DNA from 2 places in the Pseudoalteromonas sp. APM04 genome. Region 1 is predicted to be linked to the other one. Evidence: predicted binding sites of a transcription regulator. Region 1 holds the regulator's gene; the other holds the start of a gene.

What was found. Region 1 encodes NrdR, which represses ribonucleotide reductase genes. Its sites were predicted from a motif close to AAACACNANATNTNGTGTTT; they were not measured.
Region 2: nrdA (class 1a ribonucleoside-diphosphate reductase subunit alpha) is a predicted target of NrdR. The motif match lies at 3,952-3,971, and genes of this name have one in related genera.

The regions. Positions count from the first base shown of each region.
Region 1 covers NZ_CP094441.1:2,731,020-2,738,079, reverse strand. The annotation lists gene glyA (serine hydroxymethyltransferase) at 27-1,283, shown strand; gene nrdR (transcriptional regulator NrdR) at 1,381-1,830, shown strand; gene ribD (bifunctional diaminohydroxyphosphoribosylaminopyrimidine deaminase/5-amino-6-(5-phosphoribosylamino)uracil reductase RibD) at 1,833-2,984, shown strand; gene MTP24_RS12605 (riboflavin synthase) at 2,989-3,642, shown strand; gene ribBA (bifunctional 3,4-dihydroxy-2-butanone-4-phosphate synthase/GTP cyclohydrolase II) at 3,672-4,784, shown strand; gene ribE (6,7-dimethyl-8-ribityllumazine synthase) at 4,884-5,348, shown strand; gene nusB (transcription antitermination factor NusB) at 5,364-5,774, shown strand; gene thiL (thiamine-phosphate kinase) at 5,860-6,834, shown strand; gene MTP24_RS12580 (phosphatidylglycerophosphatase A) at 6,831-7,060, shown strand, end outside.
Region 2 covers NZ_CP094441.1:1,633,290-1,640,349, reverse strand. The annotation lists gene gyrA (DNA topoisomerase (ATP-hydrolyzing) subunit A) at 1-2,114, opposite strand, end outside; gene ubiG (bifunctional 2-polyprenyl-6-hydroxyphenol methylase/3-demethylubiquinol 3-O-methyltransferase UbiG) at 2,292-3,002, shown strand; gene MTP24_RS07700 (HAD-IA family hydrolase) at 3,002-3,682, shown strand; gene nrdA (class 1a ribonucleoside-diphosphate reductase subunit alpha) at 4,095-6,377, shown strand; gene nrdB (class Ia ribonucleoside-diphosphate reductase subunit beta) at 6,443-7,060, shown strand, end outside.

The DNA.
Region 1 (7,060 bases):
CCATACACGTTGCCCAGGAGCCCCCAATGTTAGAACGTAGCATGAATATTTCGGACTTTGATCCAGAGTTATTTGACGCGATGAGTAAAGAAACATCACGTCAAGAAGAGCATATTGAGTTAATTGCATCTGAAAACTACTGTAGCCCACGCGTACTTGAAGCACAGGGTTCTCAACTTACTAACAAATATGCGGAAGGTTATCCTGGCAAGCGTTACTACGGTGGCTGTGAGCACGTAGACGTGGTTGAGCAATTAGCTATTGACCGCGCAAACGAATTGTTTGGTACTGACTACGCAAACGTTCAGCCGCATGCAGGTTCGCAAGCCAATGCAGCTGTTTTCCAAGCCTTATTAAGCCCGCTTGATACAGTACTTGGCATGAGCCTAGCACACGGTGGCCATTTAACTCATGGTTCACACGTAAACTTTTCAGGTAAAACATATAACGCAATTCAGTATGGCCTAAACGAAGAGACTGGCGAAATTGATTACGCACAAGTTGAAGCGTTAGCACTAGAGCACAAGCCAAAAATGATTATCGCAGGTTTTTCTGCTTATTCAGGTATTGTTGATTGGGCTAAGTTTCGCGAAATTGCAGACAAAGTAGATGCTTACTTGTTTGTTGATATGGCGCATGTTGCAGGTTTAATTGCTGCGGGTGTTTACCCAAGCCCAGTACCATTTGCACATGTTGTTACTACAACAACGCATAAAACATTAGCGGGCCCTCGTGGCGGTTTAATTATTTCTGCATGTGGTGACGAAGCAATTTACAAAAAGCTTAACAGTGCTGTATTCCCTGGTGGCCAAGGTGGTCCTTTATGTCACGTTATTGCTGCAAAAGCAGTGGCATTCAAAGAAGCTTTACAACCAGAATTTAAAGAATACCAAACACAAGTTGTTAAAAATGCGCAAGCAATGGTTAGCGTATTACAAGAGCGTGGCTACAAAGTTGTTTCTGGTAAAACAGATAATCACTTGTTCTTACTTGATTTAATCGATAAAGATATTACGGGTAAAGATGCTGATGCAGCATTAGGTAATGCGAACATTACGGTTAACAAAAACTCAGTTCCTAATGATCCGCGTTCTCCATTTGTAACGTCTGGCTTACGTATTGGTTCTCCTGCAATCACGCGCCGTGGTTTCAAAGAGGCTGAATCTAAAGAGCTTGCTGGCTGGATCTGTGATGTACTAGACAACATTGCTGATGAGTCTGTTCAAGCGCAAGTAAAAGAAAAAGTGAAAGCAATTTGTGCAAAACTACCTGTTTACGCTTAATAAAGTAAAACGGTAATTTAGATCACATAAGCAATCATGCTATTATAAAAGCCGCTTTTTAGCGGCTTTTTTGTTTTTAAAACGGATACCTTTAGTTATGCATTGCCCATTTTGTACAGCAAAAGACACCAAAGTTATAGATTCCCGCCTTGTTGGCGGTGGCCATCAAGTTCGCCGCCGTCGTGAATGTAACGATTGCCATGAACGTTTCACCACGTTTGAAGGGGCAGAGCTGGTTATGCCGCGTGTTGTAAAACAAGACGGCAGTCGCGAACCATTTAACGAAGATAAGTTACTAAATGGTTTAAATCGTGCACTTGAGAAGCGTCCCGTCAGTACAGAACAAGTTGATGAAGTAGTCAATATAATAAAGTCGCAATTACGTGCAACGGGTGAGCGAGAAATTTCAAGCCATTTAGTGGGTGAATGCATTATGGAAGCGCTTAAAAAGTTAGATAAAGTCGCTTATGTAAGGTTTGCGTCAGTATATCGCTCGTTTGAGGATATACGAGAGTTTGGCGAAGAAATTGCCCGTTTAGGGGAATAAGCATGAGCAGCCAATCAGCATTTACCGAGCACGATAAACTATATATGGCGCGTGCTATTGAGCTTGCTAAAAAAGGTCGGTTTACCACAACACCTAATCCGAATGTTGGCTGTGTACTTGTAAAAGATAATCAAATAATTGGTGAAGGGTTTCATCAGTTAGCAGGGCAAGGACATGCAGAGGTCAATGCACTTGCTGTAGCAGGCGAAAAAGCAAAGGGTGCAACTGCCTATGTAACACTTGAACCTTGTAGCCATTACGGGCGCACGCCCCCCTGTGCTGAAGGACTCAAGGCTGCTGGTATTAAAAAGGTGATTGCAGCCATGGTTGATACCAACCCGCAAGTGGCAGGTAAAGGCCTTAAAATATTGAGTGACGCCGGAATAGAAGTTGCTCATGGGTTGCTTGAACAAGAGGCGCGCGCATTAAACTTTGGCTTTTTTAAGCGTATGGAGCAAGGGCTTCCTTACGTAACCTGTAAATTAGCAGCCAGTATAGATGGCAAAACAGCGCTAAAAAACGGAAAAAGTAAGTGGATCACAGGCCCTGCTGCACGAAAAGATGTGCAGCTATACCGCGCTCAAAGCTGTGCCATTTTAACGGGGGCCGATACGGTTCTTGTTGATAATGCAAAACTTAATGTTCGAGCAAGTGAGTTACCGTATTCATTACCAACCAACTTACCGCTACGTCAGCCGGTGCGTGTTATAATAGACTCGCAAAACAGATTAACACCTGACCTTGCGCTATTTAAAATAGCGCACCCGGTAATTATATTTACTACCAAGGTTGATAATTCAATGCAGTGGCCGCATTTTGTTGAGCACATAGCGGTGCGCGAGCAACAGGGTAAGGTTGATTTAACCGATGTATTACAAACACTAGCAAAGCATCAGTTTAATAATATATGGCTGGAAGCTGGGGCAACCCTTGTGGGGAAAATGACCGAGCTTGATTTAATTGACGAGTATGTTTTTTATATCGCACCAAAACTGATGGGTTATGATGCTAAAAGTTTAGTAAACTTCCCTGAATTGACGAGTATGCAAGATACTATCGATTTATCTTTTAATGAGTGTGTTCGTATTGGTGACGATTTACGTATCAACGCGTTAAAAACGCACGCATTAAAATCATTTAACAAAGAAGAGTAGCGCTATGTTTACTGGGATAATAGAAGCCACAGGCAAAATTGCTTTATTACAAAAAAAACAAGGCGATTTAGCCATTCGTATTCAAAGCGCCGACCTTGATATGAGTGACGTAAAGCTGGGTGACAGTATTGCAACAAATGGCGTGTGTTTAACGGTAGTTGATAAACATGTTGATGGTTTTAGCGCTGATTTATCTAACGAAACAATTCATTTAACTGGTTTTGCACATTATTCAATAGGGCAAACAGTTAACCTTGAAAAAGCAATGCAACCGGTTTCGCGTTTAGGTGGACATTTAGTGTCTGGCCATGTTGACGGTATTGCAACAATAACGGCGATTACAGCTAATGCAAGAGCTACTGAATATTGGCTGACAACCGATGAAAATTTAATGAAATACATACCGTACAAAGGGTCGGTATGTATTGATGGTATAAGCCTGACAGTTAACGCTGTTGAAGGTAATAAATTTAAATTAACAATTGTGCCGCACACCAGCGGTCAAACAACGATTGCCGACTTTAAAGTAGGCACTCAAGTTAATTTAGAAGTCGATCAAATTGCACGTTATTTAGAGCGTCTTATCAAAGGCGCAGAGCAGCCAACCGGCGCAGATATATCAATGAGCTTACTCGCAAAAGCGGGCTTTATTAAATAACGAAACTGACAACTTACACGAGCGAATTTATGAATTTACACAGCGCACAAGAAATTATAGATGACATTAAAGCCGGTAAAATGGTTATTTTAATGGACGATGAAGACAGAGAAAATGAAGGTGATCTAATCATTGCTGCGGAACATATTAGCGCAGAAGCAATTAACTTTATGGCTACTCATGGCCGTGGTTTAATTTGTTTAACGATGACACAAGAGCGTTGTGAGCAACTAGACTTGCCTTTAATGGTTAAAAATAATGGCGCTGCGTTTTCAACTAACTTTACTATGTCGATAGAAGCATCAAAAGGCGTAACCACAGGTATATCAGCAGCAGATAGAGCACGCACGGTACAAGCAGCTATCGCTAAAGGTGCTGTTCCTAGCGATATTGTACAGCCGGGTCATATTTTTCCGATTATGGCACAGCCAGGTGGTGTATTAACACGCGCAGGTCATACAGAAGCCGGTTGTGATTTAGCTCGCTTAGCAGGGCTTGAAGCGTCTTCTGTTATTGTTGAAATTTTAAATGCTGATGGCACCATGGCACGCCGCCCTGATTTAGAAGTTTTTGCTAAAGAGCACGACATTAAAATTGGCACAATTGCTGATTTAATTGAATACCGCAATTTAAACGAAACCACAATCGAAAAAGTGGCTAAGTGTAAACTGCCAACAGAGCATGGGGAATTTGACTTAGTCACTTACAAAGACACGATTGACGGTCAGTTACACTACGTACTACTCAAGGGTGAAATTAAAGCGCAAGAACCAACCTTGGTGCGTGTGCATTTACAAAGTACGTTTAACGATATTTTACTTTCTGATAGAAGCGCAGATAGAAGCTGGGGCTTATCGGATGCAATGGCATATATAGCTAAAAATGACGGTGTGCTAGTCATTTTAGGTAAACAAGAAAGTACTGAAGAGCTTGAAGCAACAGTTAAGGCATTTGCTGCTGCAGACGCTGGTGAAAATGTTACACCGCGTAAATTTCAAGGTACTTCTCGTACTGTTGGTGTAGGCTCACAAATTCTTGCAGATTTAGGAATTGAGCAAATGCGATTAATGAGTCGCCCTAAAAAATACCATGCACTTTCGGGCTTTCATTTAGAAGTTATTGATTACATTGAGCCACAATAGGCAAACGCTTAAACTAGGCTATTTTATTATTATTATGGTATGATGCGCAGCAATTTTTGCGCAATCGCAACCGCTTGAACTTATTTTTAGGGTTATCAAATGAAAATTATTGAAGGTAATAAGTACGCACCGGGCAAAAAATTTGCCATTGTCATTTCTCGTTTTAATGACTTTATTGGTAGCAGCCTACTTGAAGGTGCTGTTGATGAGCTAAAACGTACCGGTGGTGTATCTGATGACGACATTACTGTGATTTATGTACCGGGTGCAGTTGAATTACCTTTAGCGGCAAAACGCGTTGCGGCAAAAAAAGAGTATGATGCAATCATCGCTTTAGGCGTAGTGATCAGAGGTGGAACACCACACTTTGACCTAGTTGCTGGCGAGTCAAACAAAGGTCTTGCGCAAGTATCACTTGAGTATGATATACCGGTTGCATTTGGCGTATTAACCACTGAAAGCATTGAACAAGCTATTGAGCGCGCAGGTACCAAAATGGGTAACAAAGGCGGCGAAGCTGCTTTGGGTGCGCTTGAAATGGTTAATGTGTTAGATAAAATTTAAGTTTAAGGAATTTTTGTGAAACCAGCAGCAAGACGTAAAGCACGTATCTTAGCACTTCAAGCCGTTTATTCTTGGCAATTAAGCGGTAATGCAATTGCCGACATCGAGCAACAAATGTTGATCGAAAACGACGTTACTAAAATTGATGTTGAATACTTTAAAGATTTAGCCTCAGGTGTAGCTGTAAATTACAAGCTACTTGATGAATCAGTATCACCTCATTTAACGCGTCCATTTGATGACTTAGATATGGTTGAGCGAGCAATTTTACGTTTAAGCAGCTACGAACTTAAGTTTCGTGAAGATGTACCTTACAAAGTTGCTATCAACGAAGGTATTGAGCTTGCCAAAATATTTGGCGCAGAAGATAGTCATAAATTTGTAAACGGTGTACTTGATAAAGCTGTAAAGCATTTACGCAAGTAATAGTATTTTTCTCTGACTTTGCTTTCAGAGATTTACTTTATATAACCGTTAAAAGGAGAGCCGGCATAGGTCGGCTTTTTTGTGTATGAAGGAATTTGAATTAATTAACCGCTACTTTAAAGGTCGCGGTATTTCTCGTCGTGATGTTAACCTAGGTATAGGGGATGATTGCGCGCTTGTCACTGTTCCACAAAACTGCCAACTTGCAGTCACAACCGATACTCTGGTTGAAGGCGTGCACTTTTTTGAAGATATTTCTCCTCGCGCATTGGGGCATAGAGCGCTTGCTGTTAATTTAAGTGATTTAGCTGCAATGGGTGCTGAACCTACGTGGGTATCTGTTGCACTAACGTTACCGACAATAGATTCTCAGTGGATTGCAGAATTTACTGAAGGCATGCATGAAATTGCAGAATACTTCAATGTACAAATTATTGGTGGCGATACCACTCAAGGGCCACTTACCATTACTATTTGTGCAAAAGGTACCGTGCCGGAAGGTAAGGCACTTCGTAGAAGTGGTGCAAAAGTAGGTGATTGGATTTATGTTACGGGTCCTTTAGGGGACGCGGGTCTTGCTATTGAAGCACGGAAGCAAGGTATTAATATAGATCCTACGCATTTAGAATACTTAAACAATCGATTTGACTACCCAACACCGCGCGTTGCTGCGGGTCAGGTCATCCGTGGGCTTGCAACGTCAGCTATTGACGTATCAGATGGATTACTTGCCGATTTAACACATATTCTTGAAATGTCCCAAGTAAATGCAGAGATTAATGTTGAGAGTATTCCTACATCAGAGGCAATGAAAGCAAGCTTAGATTTTAATAAGCAATTACCGTTTATTCTTAGCTACGGCGATGACTATGAATTAATTTTTACTGTTCCCGATAACAATAAAGGTATGCTTGATTTAAAGCTAAGCCAATATGGTGTGGATATTACCTGTATTGGGCAGATAAAAAGTGGTAACGGTAAGATTGAGCTTTTACAAAATGGTGAAATGTTTAACTTCGAGCAACAGGGCTTTGAGCATTTTACAAAGGAGCAGGTTTGAATAAGAACCGATTATTTAACTTAAAACGCCCACACCAGTTTTTTGGTTTAGGGTTTGGTACTGGCCTTGCACCAAAAGCGCCGGGTACATTTGGCACATTTGCAGCATTGCCATTTATATTTATAACAATGCATTATCCAATCTGGTTACAAATAGTATTTGCAGTTGTGATCAGTGTATTTGGTATTTGGGCATGCGGTAAAACAGCTGATGATCTGGGTGTGCA
Region 2 (7,060 bases), 1.1 Mb from region 1:
ACAACCTTACCCGCATCGGTAAACAACATTATTTCGTTGGTACCGTCAGTAATATCAACACCAATTAAGCTATCACCCTCATTTAGGTTAACGGCAATAATACCGCTAGCACGTTGACGGCTGTAGGCTGTTAAAGGTGTTTTCTTCACTGTACCAAATGCTGTTGCCATAAAGATGTATTTATCTTCTTCGTACTCACGTACTGGCAGTATAGCGGTAATACGTTCGTCAGCTTCTAAAGGTAATAAGTTTACAATTGGCTTACCGCGTGCTGCACGGCTTGCTAGTGGTAATTGATATACTTTCAGCCAATATAAACGCCCTGCTGTAGAGAAACATAAAATAGTATCATGCGTGTTTGCAACTAAAAGACGTTCAATAAAATCTTCGTCTTTCATTTTTGTTGCAGATTTACCTTTACCACCACGACGCTGCGCTTCGTAATCAGATAACGCCTGATACTTAACATAACCTTCGTGAGAAAGCGTAACAACTACGTTTTCTTCAGTTATTAGGTCTTCAAGGCTGATATCATGCGCGGCTGCGTTGATTTCAGTGCGGCGCTCATCGCCATATTGCGCCTTAATTTCAACTAACTCGTCACGAATTACTTCCATTAAGCGCTCTGGGCTTGCCAGTATGTGTAACAGTTCAGCAATTAAATCAAGCAGTGTTTGGTATTCACTTAAGATTTTTTCGTGCTCAAGACCTGTTAGCTTGTGTAATCGTAAGTCAAGAATCGCTTGAGCTTGTTGCTCAGAAATAAAGTATTGGCCGTCGCGTATACCTAAATCATCAGCTAACCAATCTGGGCGAGCAACGTTAGCCTCACCTGCTTTTTCAAGCATTGCTTTAACATTACCTAATTCCCACGAACGTGCAGTTAACGCTATTTTTGCTTCTGCTGGTGTTGGAGACTTACGAATAAGTTCAATAATTGGGTCAATGTTGGCAAGTGCAATTGCTAGACCTTCTAGCATGTGTGCACGGTCGCGCGCTTTACGTAAATCAAATACTGTACGACGAGTTACTACTTCACGACGGTGAATAATAAACTCTTCAAGCATTTCTTTTAAATTAAAACACTTAGGCTGGTTATTGATGAGTGCAACCATGTTCATACCAAACACTGTTTGTAACTGTGTTTGTGCATATAGGTTGTTTAGAATCACTTCACCTACGTCACCACGCTTTATCTCAATAACGATACGCATACCGTCTTTATCTGATTCATCACGTAGTGCACTAATGCCTTCAATTTTTTTATCTTTAACAAGCTCCGCTATTTTTTCAATTAAGCGTGCTTTGTTAACTTGATAAGGGATTTCATGAACAATAATTGTTTCACGACCCGTTTTTTCGTCTGTTTCGATGTCAGCACGTGCACGCATGTACACTTTGCCACGACCCGTTTGATACGCTTGTTCAATCCCTTTTTTACCGTTAATGATTGCGGCTGTAGGGAAATCTGGGCCAGGAATGTAATCCATTAACTCAGTTATGGTTAAATCTGGATTAACAATTAATGCTAAACAACCATTGATAACTTCAGTTAAGTTATGTGGTGGGATGTTTGTCGCCATACCTACGGCAATACCAGAAGAACCATTTACAAGTAAATTAGGTACCTTCGTTGGTAAAACGTCAGGAATTTGCTCTGTGCCATCGTAGTTAGGAACGAAATCAACCGTTTCTTTCTCAAGATCCGCTAATAACTCATGAGACATTTTAGCCATACGTACTTCGGTGTAACGCATTGCAGCAGCTGAATCACCATCAACAGAACCAAAGTTACCCTGGCCGTCTACAAGCATATAACGAAGTGAGAATGGCTGTGCCATACGAACTATCGTGTCATAAACTGCGCTATCGCCGTGTGGGTGGTATTTACCGATTACATCACCGACAACACGTGCCGACTTTTTGTAAGGCTTGTTCCAATCATTACTAAGCTCGTTCATTGCAAACAAAACGCGGCGGTGAACTGGCTTTAAGCCATCACGTACGTCTGGTAATGCACGTCCTACAATTACACTCATTGCGTAATCTAAGTAGGAGTTTTTTAACTCGTCTTCAATATTGACTGGCAGAATTTCATTGGCGAGATCAGTCATTTGATATCACATTCCTTCAGTAGCAGCTCTTAATAACCCAGTATTAGGTTTTAAAGAGTATTGTTATTATTACTAACAGACATGCTATCACAATTAATTTTAATTTACAGGCGCAAAACTTTGCGATTTATCAATTTAGGCCTATATAATGGCCTCAGATTGACGAGGAAGTATTTTATGACCGAACATCAAAATGTAGATCACGCAGAAATAGCAAAGTTTGAAGCCATCGCAGAGCGTTGGTGGGATTTAGAGGGTGAGTTTAAACCTCTTCACGAAATTAATCCGTTACGCCTAGATTTTATTGCAAATAAAACACAAGGTTTATTTGATAAAGAAACACTCGATGTTGGCTGTGGTGGGGGTATTTTAAGCCAAAGTATGGCACGTATGGGGGCAAAGGTAACAGGTATTGATATGGGACAAGAGCCTTTGACTGTCGCTAAATTACACAGCCTAGAAACGGGTGTTAATGTAGATTACATAAAAATACCCGCAGAACAGTTTGCTGAAGAACACCCTGAACGATTTGACGTTGTTACGTGTATGGAAATGCTCGAACACGTTCCAGACCCTGCTTCAATTATTCACGCCGTTGCCAAACTTGCAAAACCTGGCGCTGATGTTTTTTTCTCTACCCTCAATAAAACACCGAAAGCCTACTTGTACGCAATTGTAGGTGCTGAAAAACTATTAAAAATGGTTCCAGAGGGAACTCACGATCACAAAAAGTTTATTAAACCGGCGCAGCTAATTGCGTGGGCCGAGCAAGCGGGCTTAAAAGTACGTGCAAGCTCAGGACTTTCGTATAACCCCTTCTCTAAACAATACACACTTAATAATGATGTTAGTGTTAATTATATCCTTCATTTTGAGAAGTTGGTGTAATGAAGAGCGCAGGTTCATCATTAGAACTTTATCAATATGATGCGTTTTTGTTTGATTTAGACGGCACCTTACTCGACACAGCTGACGATTTAGGCGCTGCACTTAATAGTGTACTACGAGCAAATCAAATTGCCGAAGTAACAAGCGAAATATATCGCCCAGCGGCTTCTAATGGTGCGGCAGCTTTATTGGAAGCGGGTTTTAAAGAGTTGTGGCCCTCTCTTGCACAAGCACAGTTGATAAAACAATTGGTCGATAGCTATGCCCAAAACATTGCGAAATACACCCAATGCTTTGCCGGTATTGAACCACTACTGATCTCACTTGATCACAAAAAGATCAAATGGGGGATCATGACAAACAAGCCCGGCTTTTTAACTGAGCCGCTTGTCGCTTCGATCCCTGCTTTAAAAAATGCGGCGGTTGTAATTAGCGGTGATACGCTTGAAGAAGCCAAACCCTCTCCTCTACCTTTACTTCATTGCGCAAAACTAATGGACGTAATACCAGCTCGCTGTTTGTATATAGGTGATGCCGAACGAGACATTCAAGCGGGTAAAGCAGCAGGTATGCCTACAGCTACTGCTCTGTGGGGGTACAGTCCAAGCGATGCAGAAGCACTTACTTGGAAAGCTGATTTTAACTGGCGCAGCCCTATTGACGCATTTAACCATATATAGTGCCCATTTTAGATATAAACACTATATATTGTGATTGTGTTAGTTTTTACGCAAAGCTTGATGATAAAAAAAGCAGCCGAAATTTATTTTCAAAATGTGTAAATTTAGTCGATCCTGAGTTGATTTTTAAAAATTTCAACTTCAATGAATGATCAAAGGTTAATGCCTACTAACACAAATACGTTATCCCAACGTTATCCACAAATAGGGGCAATTATGCCCCTTGCAAATCAACTCAGACCACACTATCTTGTGATCTCTAAATTGAACAACACCAGATATTGTGGCCAAATGTTATTCAATTAAATTTACCTCATTGGGTAAAACTTATAAAAAATGAGCACTACTTCTCTTTTTGAGACGTACAACATTGGTCAAAAATACATTATCCCCAAGGAATACAGGCAAAGCTATGAACCAACAGTTATCTGTAAGCAAACGTGACGGGCGCAAAGAGCCTCTTGATCTTGATAAGATCCATCGCGTTATAGAATGGGCCGCCGAAGGTTTAAATAACGTTTCGGTTTCACAGGTTGAATTAAAGTCACATATTCAATTTTATGATGGTATTCGTACAAAAGATATTCACGAAACGATTATCAAAGCGGCTGCCGATCAGATTTCTAAAGAATCACCTGATTACCAGTATCTTGCTGCGCGTTTAGCTGTATTCCACTTACGTAAAAAAGCATACGGTCAATTCGAGCCTCCACGTTTATTTGATCACGTAACAAAAATGGTGAGTGATAAACGTTACGATGCTCACTTACTTGCTGATTATACAGAGCAAGAATTTGACGAATTAGACGAATACCTTGACCACTCACGCGATCTTAATTTTAGTTACGCTGCAGTTAAGCAATTAGAAGGTAAATACCTAGTTCAAAACCGTGTAACGGGTGAGATTTATGAAAGCGCACAGTTTTTATATATTTTAGTGGCTGCAAGCTTATTTGCAGATTACCCACGAGAAACACGAGTTTCATATATAAAACGTTTTTACGACGCGGTATCGTTATTTAAAATTTCATTGCCTACGCCAATCATGGCTGGTGTACGTACGCCTACTCGTCAATTTAGCTCTTGCGTACTTATTGAATGTGGCGACAGCCTTGATTCAATCAATGCAACATCGTCAGCTATTGTAAAATACGTTTCTCAGCGTGCTGGTATCGGTATTAATGCTGGTCGTATCCGTGCATTAGGAAGCCATATTCGTAATGGCGAAGCATACCACACTGGTTGTATCCCTTTTTACAAGCACTTTCAAACAGCTGTTAAGAGTTGTTCGCAAGGTGGTGTTCGCGGCGGCGCAGCAACCCTATTCTACCCGCTATGGCATTTAGAAGTAGAGAACCTTTTAGTTCTTAAAAATAACCGTGGTGTTGATGACAACCGTGTTCGTCATTTAGATTACGGCGTACAGTTTAATAAGTTAATGTATTCTCGTTTGATTAAAGACGATTACATCACGTTATTTAGCCCATCAGACGTGCCAGGTCTTTACGATGCGTTTTTTGAAGATCAAGACGAATTTGATGCCTTATATGTTAAATACGAACAAGACGAGTCAATTCGTAAAAAGCGTATTAAAGCCATTGAATTGTTCTCTGTGTTTGCTCAAGAGCGTGCAAGTACTGGCCGCATATACTTACAGAATGTAGATCACTGTAATACACATAGCCCGTTTATAGCGAAAGTTGCGCCAATACGTCAGTCTAACTTGTGTTTAGAAATTGCATTACCGACTAAACCACTTAACAACGTTAACGACGAAGAAGGCGAAATTGCATTATGTACATTGTCTGCTTTCAACCTAGGTGCGCTTGAGTCTCTAGATGAACTAGAAGAGCTTGCGGAGCTAGCAGTACGTGCACTCGATAACTTACTCGACTTCCAAGACTACCCAGTACCAGCTGCCAAAAACGCAACAATGGGACGTCGTACGTTAGGAATAGGTGTAATCAACTATGCCTACTACTTAGCTAAAAATGGTAAGCGTTATTCAGACGGCAGTGCAAATGCACTAACACATAAAACATTCGAAGCTATTCAATACTACTTGATGAAAGCGTCAAACGAACTTGCAAAAGAACGTGGTGCATGTCCTAAGTTTAACGAAACAACGTATTCTCAAGGCATTATGCCAACAGATACGTATAAAACAGACTTAGATAAAATTTGTGATGAGCCACTGCACCTTGATTGGGATGCACTGCGTAAGAGCATACAAGAACACGGTATGCGTAACTCAACACTAAGCGCATTAATGCCATCAGAAACGTCATCGCAAATCTCGAACGCAACAAATGGTATCGAGCCGCCACGCGGTCACATTAGTGTTAAAGCAAGTAAAGATGGTATTTTAAAACAAGTTGTACCTGAGTACGAACGTTTGAAAGACAACTATGAGTTACTTTGGGACATTCCTTCTAATGATGGTTACTTACAGCTTGTCGGTATCATGCAAAAATTTGTTGACCAAACTATTTCTGCAAACACAAATTATGATCCAAATAAATTTGAAGGCGGTAAAGTACCTATGAAAGTCTTATTAAAAGACTTACTTAGCGCCTACAAATTGGGGGTCAAAACGTTGTATTACCATAATACCCGTGATGGCGCATCTGATGCACAAGACGACACTCCAGAAGTGGAAGATGACGATTGTGCAGGCGGCGCGTGTAAAATATAGTCGTTAATTTTATCTTAAGCGGGCATGCAGCCCGCTTTGTTCTGATAGTTTTTTGAGTGATAAACATGTCTTATACTACTTTTAGTCGTAATCATAATAACCAAATGCAAGAGCCAATGTTTTTTGGCCAGACCGTTAACGTATCGCGTTACGATCAACAAAAATATCCTATTTTTGAAAAGTTAATTGAAAAGCAACTGTCTTTCTTTTGGCGACCAGAAGAAGTAGATGTGAGTAAAGACCGTTTAGATTTTCAGGCGCTACCAGAGCATGAAAAGCACATATTTTTAAGTAACTTAAAATATCAAACACTGCTTGATAGTGTACAAGGCCGCTCTCCTAACGTTGCGCTACTACCTATCGTGTCTATCCCAGAACTTGAAACCTGGATAGAAACGTGGGCATTTAGTGAAACAATTCACAGCCGTTCATACACGCACATTATTCGTAACGTAACACAATCACCAGAGCTTATTTTTGATGACATAGTTAGCAACGATAAAATTAGCGAGCGCGCTGATGCAGTAACAACTTATTACGATGATTTAATTAACTCTGTTTCACTTTACAACCTTTACGGTGAAGGCAAGCATGAAATCAACGGTAAAACAGTGGTTGTAAACTTATTCGAGCTGAAAAAGAAACTTTACCTCGCTATGATGTCGGTAAACATTCTTGAAGCA